Regions from separate parts of the Oceanospirillum sp. genome, predicted to be linked through region 3. Evidence: predicted binding sites of a transcription regulator. Region 3 holds the regulator's gene; each other region holds the start of a gene.
The links. The regulator FliA, encoded in region 3, starts transcription of late flagellar genes. The targets are predictions, from matches to a motif close to CTAAAGTTNNNNNNNNNNCNGCCGATA.
Positions count from the first base shown of each region.

Region 1: the regulator FliA is predicted to act here: its motif matches at 1,785-1,811, upstream of AC4GL5_RS03500 (flagellin N-terminal helical domain-containing protein).
Region 2: the regulator FliA is predicted to act here: its motif matches at 3,516-3,542, upstream of AC4GL5_RS17090 (SPM autocatalytic domain-containing protein).

Region 1 is NZ_CEYNZH010000004.1:137,704-142,407, forward strand. It holds gene AC4GL5_RS03490 (flagellin N-terminal helical domain-containing protein) at 1-313, shown strand, start outside; gene AC4GL5_RS03495 (flagellin N-terminal helical domain-containing protein) at 548-1,720, shown strand; gene AC4GL5_RS03500 (flagellin N-terminal helical domain-containing protein) at 1,900-3,093, shown strand; gene AC4GL5_RS03505 (flagellin N-terminal helical domain-containing protein) at 3,464-4,627, shown strand.
Region 2 is NZ_CEYNZH010000067.1:710-5,413, reverse strand. It holds gene AC4GL5_RS17105 (phosphoribosylaminoimidazolesuccinocarboxamide synthase) at 1-287, shown strand, start outside; gene AC4GL5_RS17100 (sulfite exporter TauE/SafE family protein) at 375-1,103, opposite strand; gene AC4GL5_RS17095 (LysR family transcriptional regulator) at 1,275-2,150, shown strand; gene AC4GL5_RS17090 (SPM autocatalytic domain-containing protein) at 2,225-3,451, opposite strand; gene AC4GL5_RS17085 (substrate-binding periplasmic protein) at 3,593-4,357, opposite strand; gene AC4GL5_RS17080 (sporulation protein) at 4,560-4,704, shown strand, end outside.
Region 3 is NZ_CEYNZH010000003.1:129,553-134,256, reverse strand. It holds gene flhA (flagellar biosynthesis protein FlhA) at 1-1,406, shown strand, start outside; gene flhF (flagellar biosynthesis GTPase FlhF) at 1,476-2,744, shown strand; gene AC4GL5_RS02725 (RNA polymerase sigma factor FliA) at 2,764-3,492, shown strand; gene AC4GL5_RS02720 (chemotaxis response regulator CheY) at 3,579-3,956, shown strand; gene AC4GL5_RS02715 (protein phosphatase CheZ) at 4,014-4,704, shown strand, end outside.

The DNA.
Region 1 (4,704 bases), on a different contig from region 3:
GACCGGCGATGAGTTGCACACGATACATGCTTTTGCAACCGATACACTGCTGGATTCAATGAGCAGCCTGATTACCCAGATTGATAAGCAGCGAGCTAAGTTAGGTGCAGAGCAAAACGGCCTGAGTTCTGTTGTACGAAATAACACGACTGCCGTCGTTAATGTGTCTGACTCTCGTTCACGTATTCAGGACACTGATTTTGCAGCTGAAACTGCGGAACTGACTCGCAATCAGATTATTCAGCAGGCTTCTACAACCATCCTGTCTCAAGCTAACCAGTTGCCTCAGACAGCGCTAACATTATTGGGTTAATTGATCTTGTCGCTACGTAGCTTTTGAGCAAGGGGCTAGCATTGCGTCAACGTCATGATTCAACCTGAATTCAAGCCCTGGATCTTTACGATCCGGGGTTTTTTTTTGATTTAAGAATAATGTTAAAGTTCTGACTAACGCAGTCGATAATAAATTTACAAAGTAATGTGGTTTTCTCTGAATTAATATTTCACATTGCGTTCTCTATTTAACGAAAGTTTAAGGGGTGCTCCCATGGCTTTATATGTAAACACCAATGTTTCTGCACTGAATGGTCAGAGAAACCTGTCTAATGTGACAGATCGTATGAACAGTTCTTTTGAGAAACTGTCTTCGGGTAGCCGCATCAATAGTGCTCGTGATGATTCGGCGGGTCTGCAGATTTCTGATCGTCTGACGACTCAGATCACAGGTCTAAATCAGGCAAGTCGTAATGCTAATGATGGCATCTCTATCGCACAGATCGCTGAAGGTGCTCTGGGTGAAGTAACTAACAACGTTCAGCGTATGCGTCAGTTGGTTGTGCAGGGTGGTAACCGTACGTTGTCAACTGATGATCGCAGTGCGCTCGGTCAGGAGTTTACCAAGCTGCTGAATGTAAACAACGATATTGCTGATCGGACTGCATACGGCACCTTGAAGATTCTGAACGGTGATTCCCCTGAATCAGGCTTTCAGATTCAGTCTGGTGCTCAGGCGGGTGAGCAGGATACGGTGACGACTGGTAATGCTAAGCTATCAGCTTTGTTTGGTAAGATTGCAGATGATGAAGGTATTACCGGTAATTTGTCAGCAATCAGTACTACAACGGCGACCAGTTACGGTACGTTAGGTAAGCTGGTTATCGCTTATGCGGCAGTAACAGGTGAGTCAGATATGGCTGCCGCTGCAGATGCTATTTTCGGTACTCGTACAGGTTCTGTTGCAGCGAATGACTTGGGTACCAATGATGGTGGTACCGCTAAGGTTAATATCGATAATCTGACTAAAATTTTGTCAGATCAGGCTGTTGCCGCCGATGGTACTTCTGATACTGCTGCAGCGTTCGGTACCTTGGTGGGTATGAGTGGTGTGGCTGCAATTTCAACTGGCTTCTCTGATGCCCAAGTCAATAGCATTAACAGTTTTGCAACAGATACGATGCTGAATGCGATGAGTGGTCTGATCACTCAGGTTGATAAACAGCGTGCTAAGCTGGGTGCAGAGCAAAATGGTTTGGCGTCTACCGTACGTAACAACACCACAGCGGTTGTAAACGTATCGGACTCCCGTTCCCGTATTCAGGATACAGACTTTGCATCTGAAACGGCTGAACTGACCCGTAATCAGATCATTCAGCAGGCTTCTACGACTATTCTGTCTCAGGCGAACCAGTTGCCGCAGACCGCTCTGTCATTACTGCGTTAATTGATTAACGGCAGTGAAAAATCCCGCTTCGGCGGGATTTTTTTGTTCCAACTAAGATAAAGTGTTAAAGGAATGCGTCAAAAAGCCGATATAAATGATACAAAGGTGACGCGATCACGATCCCAGAGATTAGATTAAACCTTTAGTCGTCTATCAATGTAAGTTGAAGGGGTGTACCCATGGCTTTATATGTAAATACCAATGTTTCTGCGCTGAACGGCCAGAAAAACCTATCTAATGTGACAGAGCGTATGAACAGTTCTTTTGAGAAACTGTCTTCGGGTAGTCGCATCAACAGTGCTCGTGATGATTCGGCGGGTCTGCAGATTTCTGATCGTCTGACAACTCAGATCACAGGTCTGAACCAGGCAAGTCGTAACGCCAATGATGGTATCTCTATTGCTCAGATCGCTGAAGGTGCTTTGGGTGAGGTGACTAACAACATTCAACGTATGCGTCAGCTTGTGGTGCAAGGCGGTAACCGTACACTGTCTGATGATGATCGTAGCGCGCTAGGTCAGGAATTTACCAAGCTGCTAAATGTGAATAACGATATTGCTGACCGAACTGCATATGGCACACTGAAGATTCTGAACGGTGATTCTCCTGAATCAGGCTTTCAGATTCAATCCGGTGCTCAGGCGGGTGAGCAGGATACAGTGACGACTGGTAATGCAGAGCTCACAGCGTTGTTTGGTGAGTATGGTCGCAGCAGCGGTGCAACCGCTACTCTTAAAATGTCTGCCATGTCTGTTGCTAATATAGGACAGTTCGGTGCAATGGGTGATATGGTTGCAGCGTATGCCGCTTTAACTGGTACATCTAATATTTCTGCGGCTAACCAAGCTCTGTTTGGTTTTGGTACCGGTGATTCAATCACAGTTGCTGATTATGGTACTGACAAAGATCAGGGGGCAGAGATTAACATTGCTAACCTGACAAAGCTGCTTACTGATACGCCGGGGCGTGTTTCTGCGGGTAATGCTTCTCATGTGGCAGCAGCAGTGGCAGGTGCTTTTTCTATTGATACTGCTGCTAATATTGACTCTGTTGCTGGCTTCTCTGACGCGCAGCTGGATAAAATCACAGGTCATCTGACGGATACGCTTCTGGATGCTATGAGTGGTCTGATCACTCAGGTTGATAAGCAGCGTGCTAAGCTGGGTGCAGAGCAGAATGGTTTGGCGTCTACCGTACGTAACAACACCACAGCGGTTGTAAACGTATCTGACTCTCGTTCCCGCATTCAGGACACAGACTTTGCATCTGAAACGGCTGAGCTGACCCGTAACCAGATCATTCAGCAGGCCTCTACGACTATTCTGTCTCAGGCGAATCAGTTGCCACAGACCGCTCTGTCATTACTGCGTTAATTGATTAACGGCAGTAAAAAATCCCGCTTTGGCGGGATTTCAGAGTATTGATAAACCCCTGCAATTTATTGCAGGGGTTTATTTTTGCGTAAAAAATGAAAAATGGTAAAAACGGATCTATCTAATCTATTGATTGCAAAGGATTTAAAAAATACGCATTTTTGGAAAAAAGTGTGAAAAATAGGTGTGCGGACTTTGTCAGCAGCCTGAAATCCCGCTTCAGTGGGATTTTTTTATTTCAAATAATATAGGATGCTAAAGGAATGCGTCAAAAAGCCGATATGGATAAGACAAAGGTGACGCAATCACGGTCTCAGAGATTGGATTAAACCTTTAGTCGTTTATTAATGTAAGTTGAAGGGGTGTGCCCATGGCTTTATATGTAAATACCAATGTTTCTGCGCTGAATGGCCAGAAAAACCTGTCAAATGTGACAGATCGTATGAACAGTTCTTTTGAGAAACTGTCTTCGGGTAGTCGCATCAACAGTGCTCGTGATGATTCGGCGGGTCTGCAGATTTCTGATCGTCTGACAACTCAGATCACAGGTCTGAACCAGGCAAGTCGTAACGCCAATGATGGTATCTCTATTGCTCAGATCGCTGAAGGTGCTTTGGGTGAGGTGACTAACAACATTCAACGTATGCGTCAGCTTGTGGTGCAAGGCGGTAACCGTACACTGTCTGATGATGATCGTAGCGCGCTAGGTCAGGAATTTACCAAGCTGCTAAATGTGAATAACGATATTGCTGACCGAACTGCATATGGCACGCTGAAGATTCTGAACGGTGATTCCCCTGAATCAGGCTTTCAGATTCAATCCGGTGCTCAGGCAGGTGAGCAGGATACGGTGACTACGGGGAATGCGGAGCTTGCAGCCCTGTTTGGTGGCGTTGCAGACGCTGAAGGTGTAACGGGTGATCTGTCTACACTGAGTACTGGCTTCAATACTGCAGGTACTATCGGTAAAATGGTTGCGGCTTACGCTGTAATTAATAATGTGAGTACCGGGGTTGCCACTAATGCTCTGTTTGGTACTAGCCGTGAAGGTAAGATTGCTGACCTTGGCAAAGATGGCGTATCTGGCGTTGTGAATATTGCGGCGCTGACGACAATCCTTGAAGCTGAGGCAACGACTTCTTCGGCTGTTGCATCAAACATAATGGCTATCGCTAATGTGAAAACTACGGTCGGGATTACTGGGACCGTAAGTGCAGGTTATAGTGATGCGCAGCTTAATGAAATTCATGGTTTCGCAACAGACACTTTGCTGGACGCCATGAGTGGTCTGATCACTCAGGTAGACACTCAGCGTGCCAAATTGGGTGCAGAGCAAAATGGTTTGGCATCTACTGTACGTAATAACACCACTGCTGTTGTAAATGTATCGGACTCTCGCTCCCGTATTCAGGATACAGACTTTGCTTCTGAAACGGCTGAGCTGACCCGTAACCAGATTATTCAGCAGGCCTCTACGACTATTCTGTCTCAGGCGAACCAGTTGCCACAGACCGCTCTGTCATTACTGCGTTAATTGATTAACAGCAGTGAAAAATCCCGCTACGGCGGGATTTTTTTTATCTGTTCTACTCTTCTTATTAGACAGAAATT
Region 2 (4,704 bases), on a different contig from region 3:
GTCCGGCTTACCGCGAAGGCAAGGTGATCGAGAAGTCTAAAGAAGGTTTCCGTCAGATGCTGCTGAACCACTTCCCGGATCCGGATATTCTGCTGAACAAAGACCGCATGCCGGAACGCGAAGCACTGGCCCGTGACAATGCCCTGCCACTGGACGCACTGATGGATGTATCCCGCACTTACATCGATATCGCGGAGAAAGTAACCGGCGAGAAGCTGGTACTGTCTGATAATCCGAAAGCAGAGATCATTGATATTCTGCGCGATCAGTACGGCCTGATTGATTAAACCTCAGATCAGCACTGACCTGATATGCAAAAGGGAGTCGATTAGGCTCCCTTACTCCCCCAAGCTGTAGCCAAGGTTAAAACGCTCTCATTTGAAAGCCAGCAGGTTCAAAACAGCCAGCATCGCCATGGCTCGAATCAGCCAACGAAACTGATACAAACTCATCCGCTGCATTACCCACCCTCCGATAACAGCACCGACCAATAAACCAGGAATACCAATCAAACTGGCCTGAAAAGTCTCACTATTCAGGAGTCCGACCTGAATCAGAACCGGCACCTTAGCCAAATTAATCAAGGTAAAGACCCATGCACGGGTAGCAACCCAGCCTGCTTTGTCCAGCTTTTGTTCCATCAGATAAAGGCTGAAAATTGGCCCCGCAGCATTACCAATCATACTGATAAAACCTGACATAAGCCCTACCACCTGCCCGATGAGAGGATATCGCATCCATTTAGCCGGACGATATTCCAGCCAGATACTCAGCAAAAGCATACCAATAATCAGCATGACCAGCATTCCGGTAAACTGCGATGCCGTGGTGTTCGCCAGTAACCACCCTCCCAGTACAACCCCCAAAATTGCCAATGGCAGCAGGTTGAATAACACCTTCAGATCCAACCCTTTTCGATAGCGGGTAATCGCCATCAGATCAGTGATGACATAAAGCGGGATAATGACTCCGAGCGCTTCGGGGCCAGGGAAGGCCAGCATGACCAGGGGCAAGATCAGAAGCCCCATCCCCCCGGTGGAAAACTTGGAAAAACCTGTCACAACAGCAGCCAAAGTAATCCATAACAGACTTAACTCAAACATCTTCCAGCCTCAATCAACTTAATCAGAATATGGATAATACCGGGCTATATGATCGAAAAATAACGACTTATTTCTATCAAAATAAATGATAGAAGCGATCATCAGCGATAGAATAAGTCTTTTTAAAGATGCTAAGCGAGTTCTTAATCCCCTATCTGAAGGGCCTCTGTGATGACCTATGAACAGCTAAAGGCTTTCGCGGCAGTCGTTGAAAGTGGCAGTTTTCGTGCTGCTGCTGAGAAACTGCATAAAACGCAATCCACTATCAGTTCTGCTATCGCCAATCTTGAACGCCAGTTCTCTTTGCAATTGCTGGACCGCAGCAACTATCGACCGACCCTGACACCTGAAGGGAAAAGCTTTTACCAGCAAACTAAGCGACTGCTACAGGAATCTGAATCATTAGAACGCCTTGGACATCAGCTCATGGATGGTACACCTCCAAGCCTTTCTATTGCCCTAAGTACGATGAGCGCACTGCCTGAAGGATTGAGCCAACTGAGACGATTTTGTGATCAATACTCCAGATTGCAGATGAATCTCAGCACTCAACATCTTTCCGGTTTATTAGAACAGCTGGATACCCATCAGGCGGAACTGGCTATCGGACCCAACACGGGGCTTAATCATCAATACGAATTTATTGAGATTTTTAAGATCAGAATCATCTGCGTCACAGCGCCAGGTTTATTACCGCCGGACACACAGCAGCCTGTCAGTCATGATCTTCTGAGACACAAACCACACATTCTGGTTGCTGATAGCGGCTCAAAACCCTTTGATCATGTGAATGTTATTCCCGGTGGGCTGCGTTGGTATGTCAACGACTATGTTGTTAAGCAGGCATTGGTTAAAGCGGGAATGGGATGGGCGAGAATTCCACAACATATGATTGAAAATGATCTGAAAGACGGGGCTCTGAAGCCCCTGGTGGTAGACAACTACGCCTCCGAAAGCGAGGTGCCTATCTATCTGATTCGGTTAAGAGCGGCAACGCATAGCCAGCTGGCAGAGGCGCTCTGGCAAACTCTTGAGGTGAATACCTGAGGGTCATCTTCCGGGCATCGGATCATGGAAAGGCTCCGGCATCAGAATAAACCGGAGCTTTCAAGCGGATAAAATCAAACCTTCAAATCAATCTGCTGCACCGAAGCAACCCCACCTGATTCCTTCAGAAACACACCAGACTCCCGCACATAGCCCTGAGTCCGGTTGGTATCATCGGTTTTCAACGCAAAAGGGGTTTGTTCCGATTTCAGATAGATAGCGCCGACATCTTTATCCAGTAAGGCATAGAGTTCACTTTCACCCTCACCTTTTGGCACCCAGACCCTCAACTGACTGAAAACGGCATCATTTTCATCAATAAAGCCATTCCCATCATCATCGTACTTCGCCAACTCTTCAAAACCATCACCGGTTTTCGCACCAAAAAGCTCATGTCCTGAATTAATAATGCCATCACCATTCAGATCCAGCGCCAGATAACCGGAGCCGGCCAATAATTCCGGCAAATGTTCATCAGTACCGTCAGCATCAAGGTCAAATTTAAAATGCAGCTTGTCGCTCAGGCCTACCGTCGGCCGGTCAAAATTGATCACCAGCGGATCTTTCAGGTTACCCTCAGAGATACTCATAAAACTCTCTGACTGGAAAGTTCGGCTCATACCGATATCCAGTGAAAGCTCCAGTTCACGACCATCGGCTGTTATTACCTTACCTTCAGCGGACATTCGAGTGTGCTCTTCCTCATGAAAGAAGGTTCGGGTGGTTAAAGTCACCTGCTGACCATTACGCGGAGGCCCCTCTCGCCCTCTGGCAGCCCGATCACTGGCCGGCTTGGTCGCATCTAACTGTTCGCCCAGGCCACGAAGCTTCTGCATATCCTTCAGGTCACGTTCAGACTGATCCAGATCCTCGACTGAAACAGTTAAACCAAACATCTGCTCCATCAGCTGAACAAAGGTCAGCATGCGAAGATCAGCAATGGTTTCCGCATCCAGAGGTGTAGCAGCTTCCAAAGATTCTGCGGTGACCTGATTGTCACCGCTCTTAAAACGCTCCAGCATCTCCTGACCGGGAGGGTTCGCATGTTCAAAGCCATTAGCATTGCCCTTACCGTTGCGCCCAGGCAAACGGTTATAGGTATCTTCGGCTTCTTCCTGAGAGTTATGAGCAGAGCCGTAATAGCTCAGAGAAACACGGGTCGCACTGTTTCTGCTCTGATAGGTGAGTGTTTCATCCTTGCCATCCACACGTTTGGTTACCTCCAGAGACTCTTCCCGGATCAATTGCTGGAAGGTCTCATGGGAGGAGCGCAGATTAAACTGTCCCTGTTGAATTTTCATAGCACACCTCAGATCCGGTACTTACCGGAAGTTAACCGATTAAAGATAAATAGCTCTTGGGTGATATCGGCAAGGGCGATAATATGATAAATGAATAATATTCAAGCAAAGTAACAGGTAGTTCCGAATAACAAGCTATTATCACTCCGCTAAATGGGCTGAAGGCAGGCGCTCAAATGCCCGTCGGACCTTCTCAATCAATTCCGGTGAAGAGTCCTGACTCATAGCCAGATACAGTGGTTTAGAAATAGCACTCAGCTCCCAGGCAACCGAAAAGTCCTGATGAGAATAGCCCAGACGCTGTACCCGGTAATTAAAAGAGTTAACCTCAGCAGGCATCAGATCAATATACCCTCGCTTGAGCATATGAACCCCACTTTCTTCCGTCGCGTAATTGATGGTTTTGATTCCCTGTTGCTTCAGGTATTCGCCTTTTACATCCCGGTTCAGGCTACCGGTCTTAAACCCATTCAACTGCTGCAGACTATTAATCTGAATATCGTGCCGTTCAGACAGGCGGAACAACTTCACATCAAAATCAATTAAAGACCCAATCCAATGAAATGACGCTTCACGCTCTGGAGTCCGGGCGATCAGAAAAATGAGTACATTGGGTTCTCGCATTGACACTTCATAAGCTCGCGCCCAAGGATAAACATCAATTTGGCTATCAAGTCCGGCTCCATCCAGAAGACTGCGCACTTTTTCAACAGCAATGCCTTCAGCACTACCACCAGCACTGTAGCTGTAAGGCGGGAACTCGGATGTGACCACTCTTAAGGGAGAAGCAGCCGTCGCATAATGTGTACCGAAAAAGATCAGAGTTAACAGAAAAAAGAAGCGGTCTGAAAATTTGGCTGCGATCCTGAATGGGATCTGAAAATAGTGACAGGATGTTAAATTCAAGAGTCAAACCCGAACAATTTAAAATAAAAAGGCATCCTAGTTGATCTGAAAAATTTCATCCACATAATTAGTATTAAGAATAGTATTGAAACCTTTTCCCTGGACAGATGACAAAGAAATATCAGATAAAACGGTAGGTTAGCTCTTTTTAAGCGATACAAAATACGCTTATAGTCTCTGTTTACAAAACCAAGGACACGCTATGTTAAAGAAAATTCTGGCCAGTGTTGGTATTGGCGGTACAAAAGTCGACACGTTACTTCATACTGAAACGCTGTGCCCCGGAGAGCGCTTTAGCGCAACGATTATGATCAAAGGCGGAGATACCGAGCAGGATATATCCGGAC
Region 3 (4,704 bases):
ACGTGTTGCTTACCATCGGTGATGGTCTTGTGGCGCAGATTCCTTCTCTGCTTCTCTCTGTTGCTGCAGCAATTATGGTTACTCGTGTTAATAGTGATCAGAGCATTGGTCAGCAGGTTGGCGGGCAGATGTTCGCTACCCCTCAGGCTCTTACAATTACGGCTGTTATTCTTGCGCTGATGGGTATTATCCCTGGTATGCCTCATTTAGCTTTTCTGGGTTTAGCGGCTGCTGCAGGTTTGGGGGCGTATGCCATTAAATACTACACCGAGAAAAAGGTGGCGCAGGAATTGGCGCAGAAACAAAAAGCTCCGGATATGCCTTTGCCTGATGAGTCTGCAGTAAACCAAAAAGAGCTGGGGTGGAGTGATGTGCCTATGATTGACCTGTTGGGTCTTGAAGTGGGTTACCGGCTGATTCCTTTGGTTGACAAAAACCAAGGTGGGCAGTTGCTTGGGCGAATCAAAGGGATTCGTAAAAAATTATCCCAGGAGTTGGGTTTTTTGGTTCCTTCTGTGCATATTCGGGATAATCTGGAGTTGTCGCCAACTATTTATCGTATTCTGTTGAAAGGCGTTGTAGTCGCCGAGGCTGAAGTTTACCCGGACCGCGAAATGGCGATTAACCCGGGGCAGGTATTTGGTGAAATTTCAGGGATTGAGGGTAAAGATCCAGCATTTGGATTGGATGCCGTATGGGTAGAGGCACAGGACCGGGATGAGGCGCAGGCGTTGGGTTACACTGTAGTTGACTCCAGTACGGTTATCGCGACCCAGTTAAACCAGATTATGCAGAATTATGCCCATGAATTGATTGGCCATGATGATATTCAGCATCTTATGGATGCTCTTTCAAGTCATTCGCCGAAACTGGCAGAGCAGCTGGTTCCCGATTGTTTAAGCTTGAATCAATTGCTGAAGATTATTCAGAGTTTGCTGCAGGAGAGTGTTTCTATACGTGACTTCCGCACAATTGCGCAGTCTTTAATTGAGACTGCTCAATCTACCCGGGATATAGGTCAGATGACCTCTGCGGTGCGCATTGCTTTGTCCCGTTCTATCGTGCAGTCGATTTGTGGTCCGGGTACAGACCTTCCGGTTATTACCTTGGAGCCTCAGTTGGAACAAATTTTGCTTCAATCTGTTCAGCAGGCTGCTCAATCTAATGTTGATGACAATCTTATTCTTGAGCCCGCAATGGCTGAGCGATTGCAGCAGTCCTTGGCAGAAGTATCTCAACAGCAGGAGATGATGGGTAATCCGGCAGTATTGGTAGTAGCGGCGCCAATACGGCAAGTTCTTGCCAGATTTGTTCGCTATAGTGCTCAGTCGGTACATGTTCTCTCGTATCAGGAGATTCCTGATAATAAACAGATTACTATTGTGGCTACTGTAGGACAGCAATAAACTTATATTTTGTATGGTTGGTTGGGGCTTTCACCATGGCTGCCGGAATAACGAAGGATATGGGTATTTATGAAAGTAAAACGTTTCTTTGCTCCTGATATGCGTCAAGCCATGAAGTTGGTTCGGGATGAGTTTGGTTCTGACGCTGCTATTTTGTCCAATAACAAAGTGGCTGGCGGCGTTGAAATTGTTACGGCTGTTGATTATGACGCCAGTATTCTTCGTGAACCCAGTGAACGTATCGATCCTGAAAATAGTGATGCGCTGACCGATTCTCTGGCTGATGCGTTAGCTAAAGCTAAGGATGTAATTGAAAATGCGTCGGGTGAGCAATCACCGGATCGTCTTGAGAATGCTTTTCAGGTGAAGGCAAAAGAGCGCCAGTTTGATCAGGCCGAGGCTATGGTTGACACGCTTGAGGCTCGGGGGCGCAGAAAAAGCCCAGAAGATGCAGCTATTAGAGCGATGCAGTCTGAGATCCAAGGGTTGAGAGAACTTCTTCGAGAGCAAATGAAGGAGACGATGTCTGAGAGAAAGCCTGTTGAGGCTATGCTTTATAAGCGTCTACGTCGAATGGGGCTTTCTGAGCATTTTGCTGTAAGAATTATTGAAAGTGCTTCATTAGCTGATGATGTTGAGTTTTCGGCTGCTTGGGAAAAGTCTGTCGACCAGATTCGAGCGCAAGTGTTGACTACAGGCTCAGATGTTATTGATCAGGGCGGGATTGTGGCTCTTATGGGGCCAACTGGTGTAGGAAAAACAACCTGCATTGGAAAGCTGGCTGCCCGATATGTTTTAAAATATGGCCCCGATAGCATGGCGTTGGTGACTACTGATTGTTATCGGGTTGCTGCCTATGAGCAGCTCAGGACCTTCGGTCGTATTCTTGGGGTTCCTGTTCGCGTTGTCGATGAGAAAAATTCGCTGGATGCTACGCTTAAATCATTGAAGACCAAGGCGCTTATTTTAATTGATACTGCTGGCCTTAGTGTTCAGGATCCAAATATGAGGGAGCAGTTTTCCTTATTAGAGACCGCTTCAGTTAGAATTCGTAAATATTTAGTGTTGAGTGCAATCAGCCAGCAACAGGTTTTGCAATCGACATATGAGGCCTATAGGCGACACGGTTTGAATGGGTGTGTTGTTACTAAGCTGGATGAAGCAACAAGTGCAGGTGAGGTGATCAGTCTTATAGCTGATAACAGGCTGCCTCTTGCATATTTGGCCAGTGGCCAAAAGATTCCGGATGATTTGAGGCTAGGAGATTCAGGCGTACTTGTGAGTAACGCTCTGGAGCTGCTTGAAAAGAACGAAACTAACCAAAATCCGGAACGATAGAGACGGGAGGTCGCTATCTATGGCTCTGGTAATGAGTTCAGGTATGTACTATTCCGGCAAAACAGTGACAAGCAGTCTGGTTGACGAGCATGCTCCTTTGGTCAAGAAAGTTGCTCAGCATCTTCTAAGCCGGCTGCCCCAAACCGTTATGCTTGATGATCTGATCCAGGCGGGGATGATAGGTCTTATTGAAGCCTCTCAAAAGTTTGATGGCTCGAAAGGTGCGAGTTTTGAAACATATGCTTCGATTCGTATTCGGGGTGCAATGCTTGATGAGGTTCGCAGGTATGATTGGGCTCCTCGCTCTGTTCACAGAAATAGCCGAAGGGTTTCCGAGGCGATTAAACAGGTTGAGGCTAGGACGGGCCGTGATGCCCGTGATAGTGAAATAGCAGCCGAAATGGGGGTTACTGCCGAAGAGTATAATCACTATGTGCGCGACACTGCCGGAACTAAGCTGTTCAGTTTTGATGAAATAACCGATAACGAAGACAGTAGCTTCGAGGTGGCGGATGAAACATCGGCAGAGCCTGATGAGGCTGTTGAAGGTGGTGCGTTTCAAAGGGCTTTGGCAGATGCCATCGCTGGGCTTCCTGAGAGGGAACAAATGGTTTTGGCACTTTATTACACTGAGGGTTTGAATCTGAAAGAGATTGGTTCGGTTCTCGATGTAAGTGAGTCAAGAGTCAGTCAGATACACAGCCAGGCAGCCTTAAGGCTAAGGTCTCGTTTATCTGAGTGGAAGTAATTACATTATATATATTTGATAAATGAATAATTGTAGTATTCTAGTAGTGGCAAATTGGGTGAGTGGAGGTTGCCTTGGATAAGAATATGAAGATTCTCATTGTGGATGATTTTTCCACCATGAGACGGATCGTCAAAAACCTGCTTCGTGACTTGGGTTTTACTAATACGCATGAGGCTGATGACGGTCTGACCGCCATCCCTTTATTGGAAACAGGCAACTTTGACTTTCTGGTAACGGATTGGAATATGCCAGGTATGACAGGTTTTGACCTGCTTAAGACTTGTCGTGCTGATCCTAAACTGAAAGATTTGCCTATTCTGATGGTTACAGCAGAGGCCAAACGTGAGCAGATTGTTGCAGCGGCTCAGGCTGGTGTAAATGGCTATATTGTTAAGCCTTTCACGGCTGCCGTTCTCAAGGAAAAAATCGAAAAGATTTTTGAACGAATTGAACAGCAGTAATTGGCTGCTGGGAATTTTGGCCAGTCAAGTCATTCATTAAGATAAAGGTCTCAGGTTATGGCTCTGAAAAGCCCGGGTGGACAGCAAACAACCGAGTTCGAGCAGATACTCAAAGAAAGTACCTCTGAGCTGATGGAAAAAGTGGAAAACGGTAATCTGAGCGATGCCGTTAACCTTATCCAACGTATCAATGATGAGCGAAACCGAAACTTGTACCTGGAAGTAGGGCGTCTGACTCGTGCTTTGCATGATGCTATAACCAATTTCCATATTGATGTTGGTGCTGGTAATCCTGTTTCGGAAGAGATGTCGCAAATGGCAAATGCGACAGATCGACTGAATTATGTCATAAAAATGACACAGGATGCGGCCAATCAAACGATGGATAAAGTTGATGAAAGCGCTCCAGTTGCTGAACACCTACGTGAGCAGGCAACGTCTTTGCGACAGGATTGGGCGCGCTTGGTTCGACGGGAAATGAAACCGGACGAGTTCAGAGACCTTTATCGAAAAATTGATGATTTCCTGAAGGAAACTGAAGATCAGGCAGGAACACTTTCCAGCAATTTTAACGATATCCTGCTCGCTCAGGGATATCAGGATTTGACTGGCCAGGTCTTGATTAAAGTGATCACCCTTGTTCAGGAAATTGAAGAAAACCTCGTAAATCTGGTTTGTATGGCTGGTCAGGTGGATCAGATTACGGGGATTCAGCACGACACCAGTGATCGGGTTGCTGAGGAAGCGC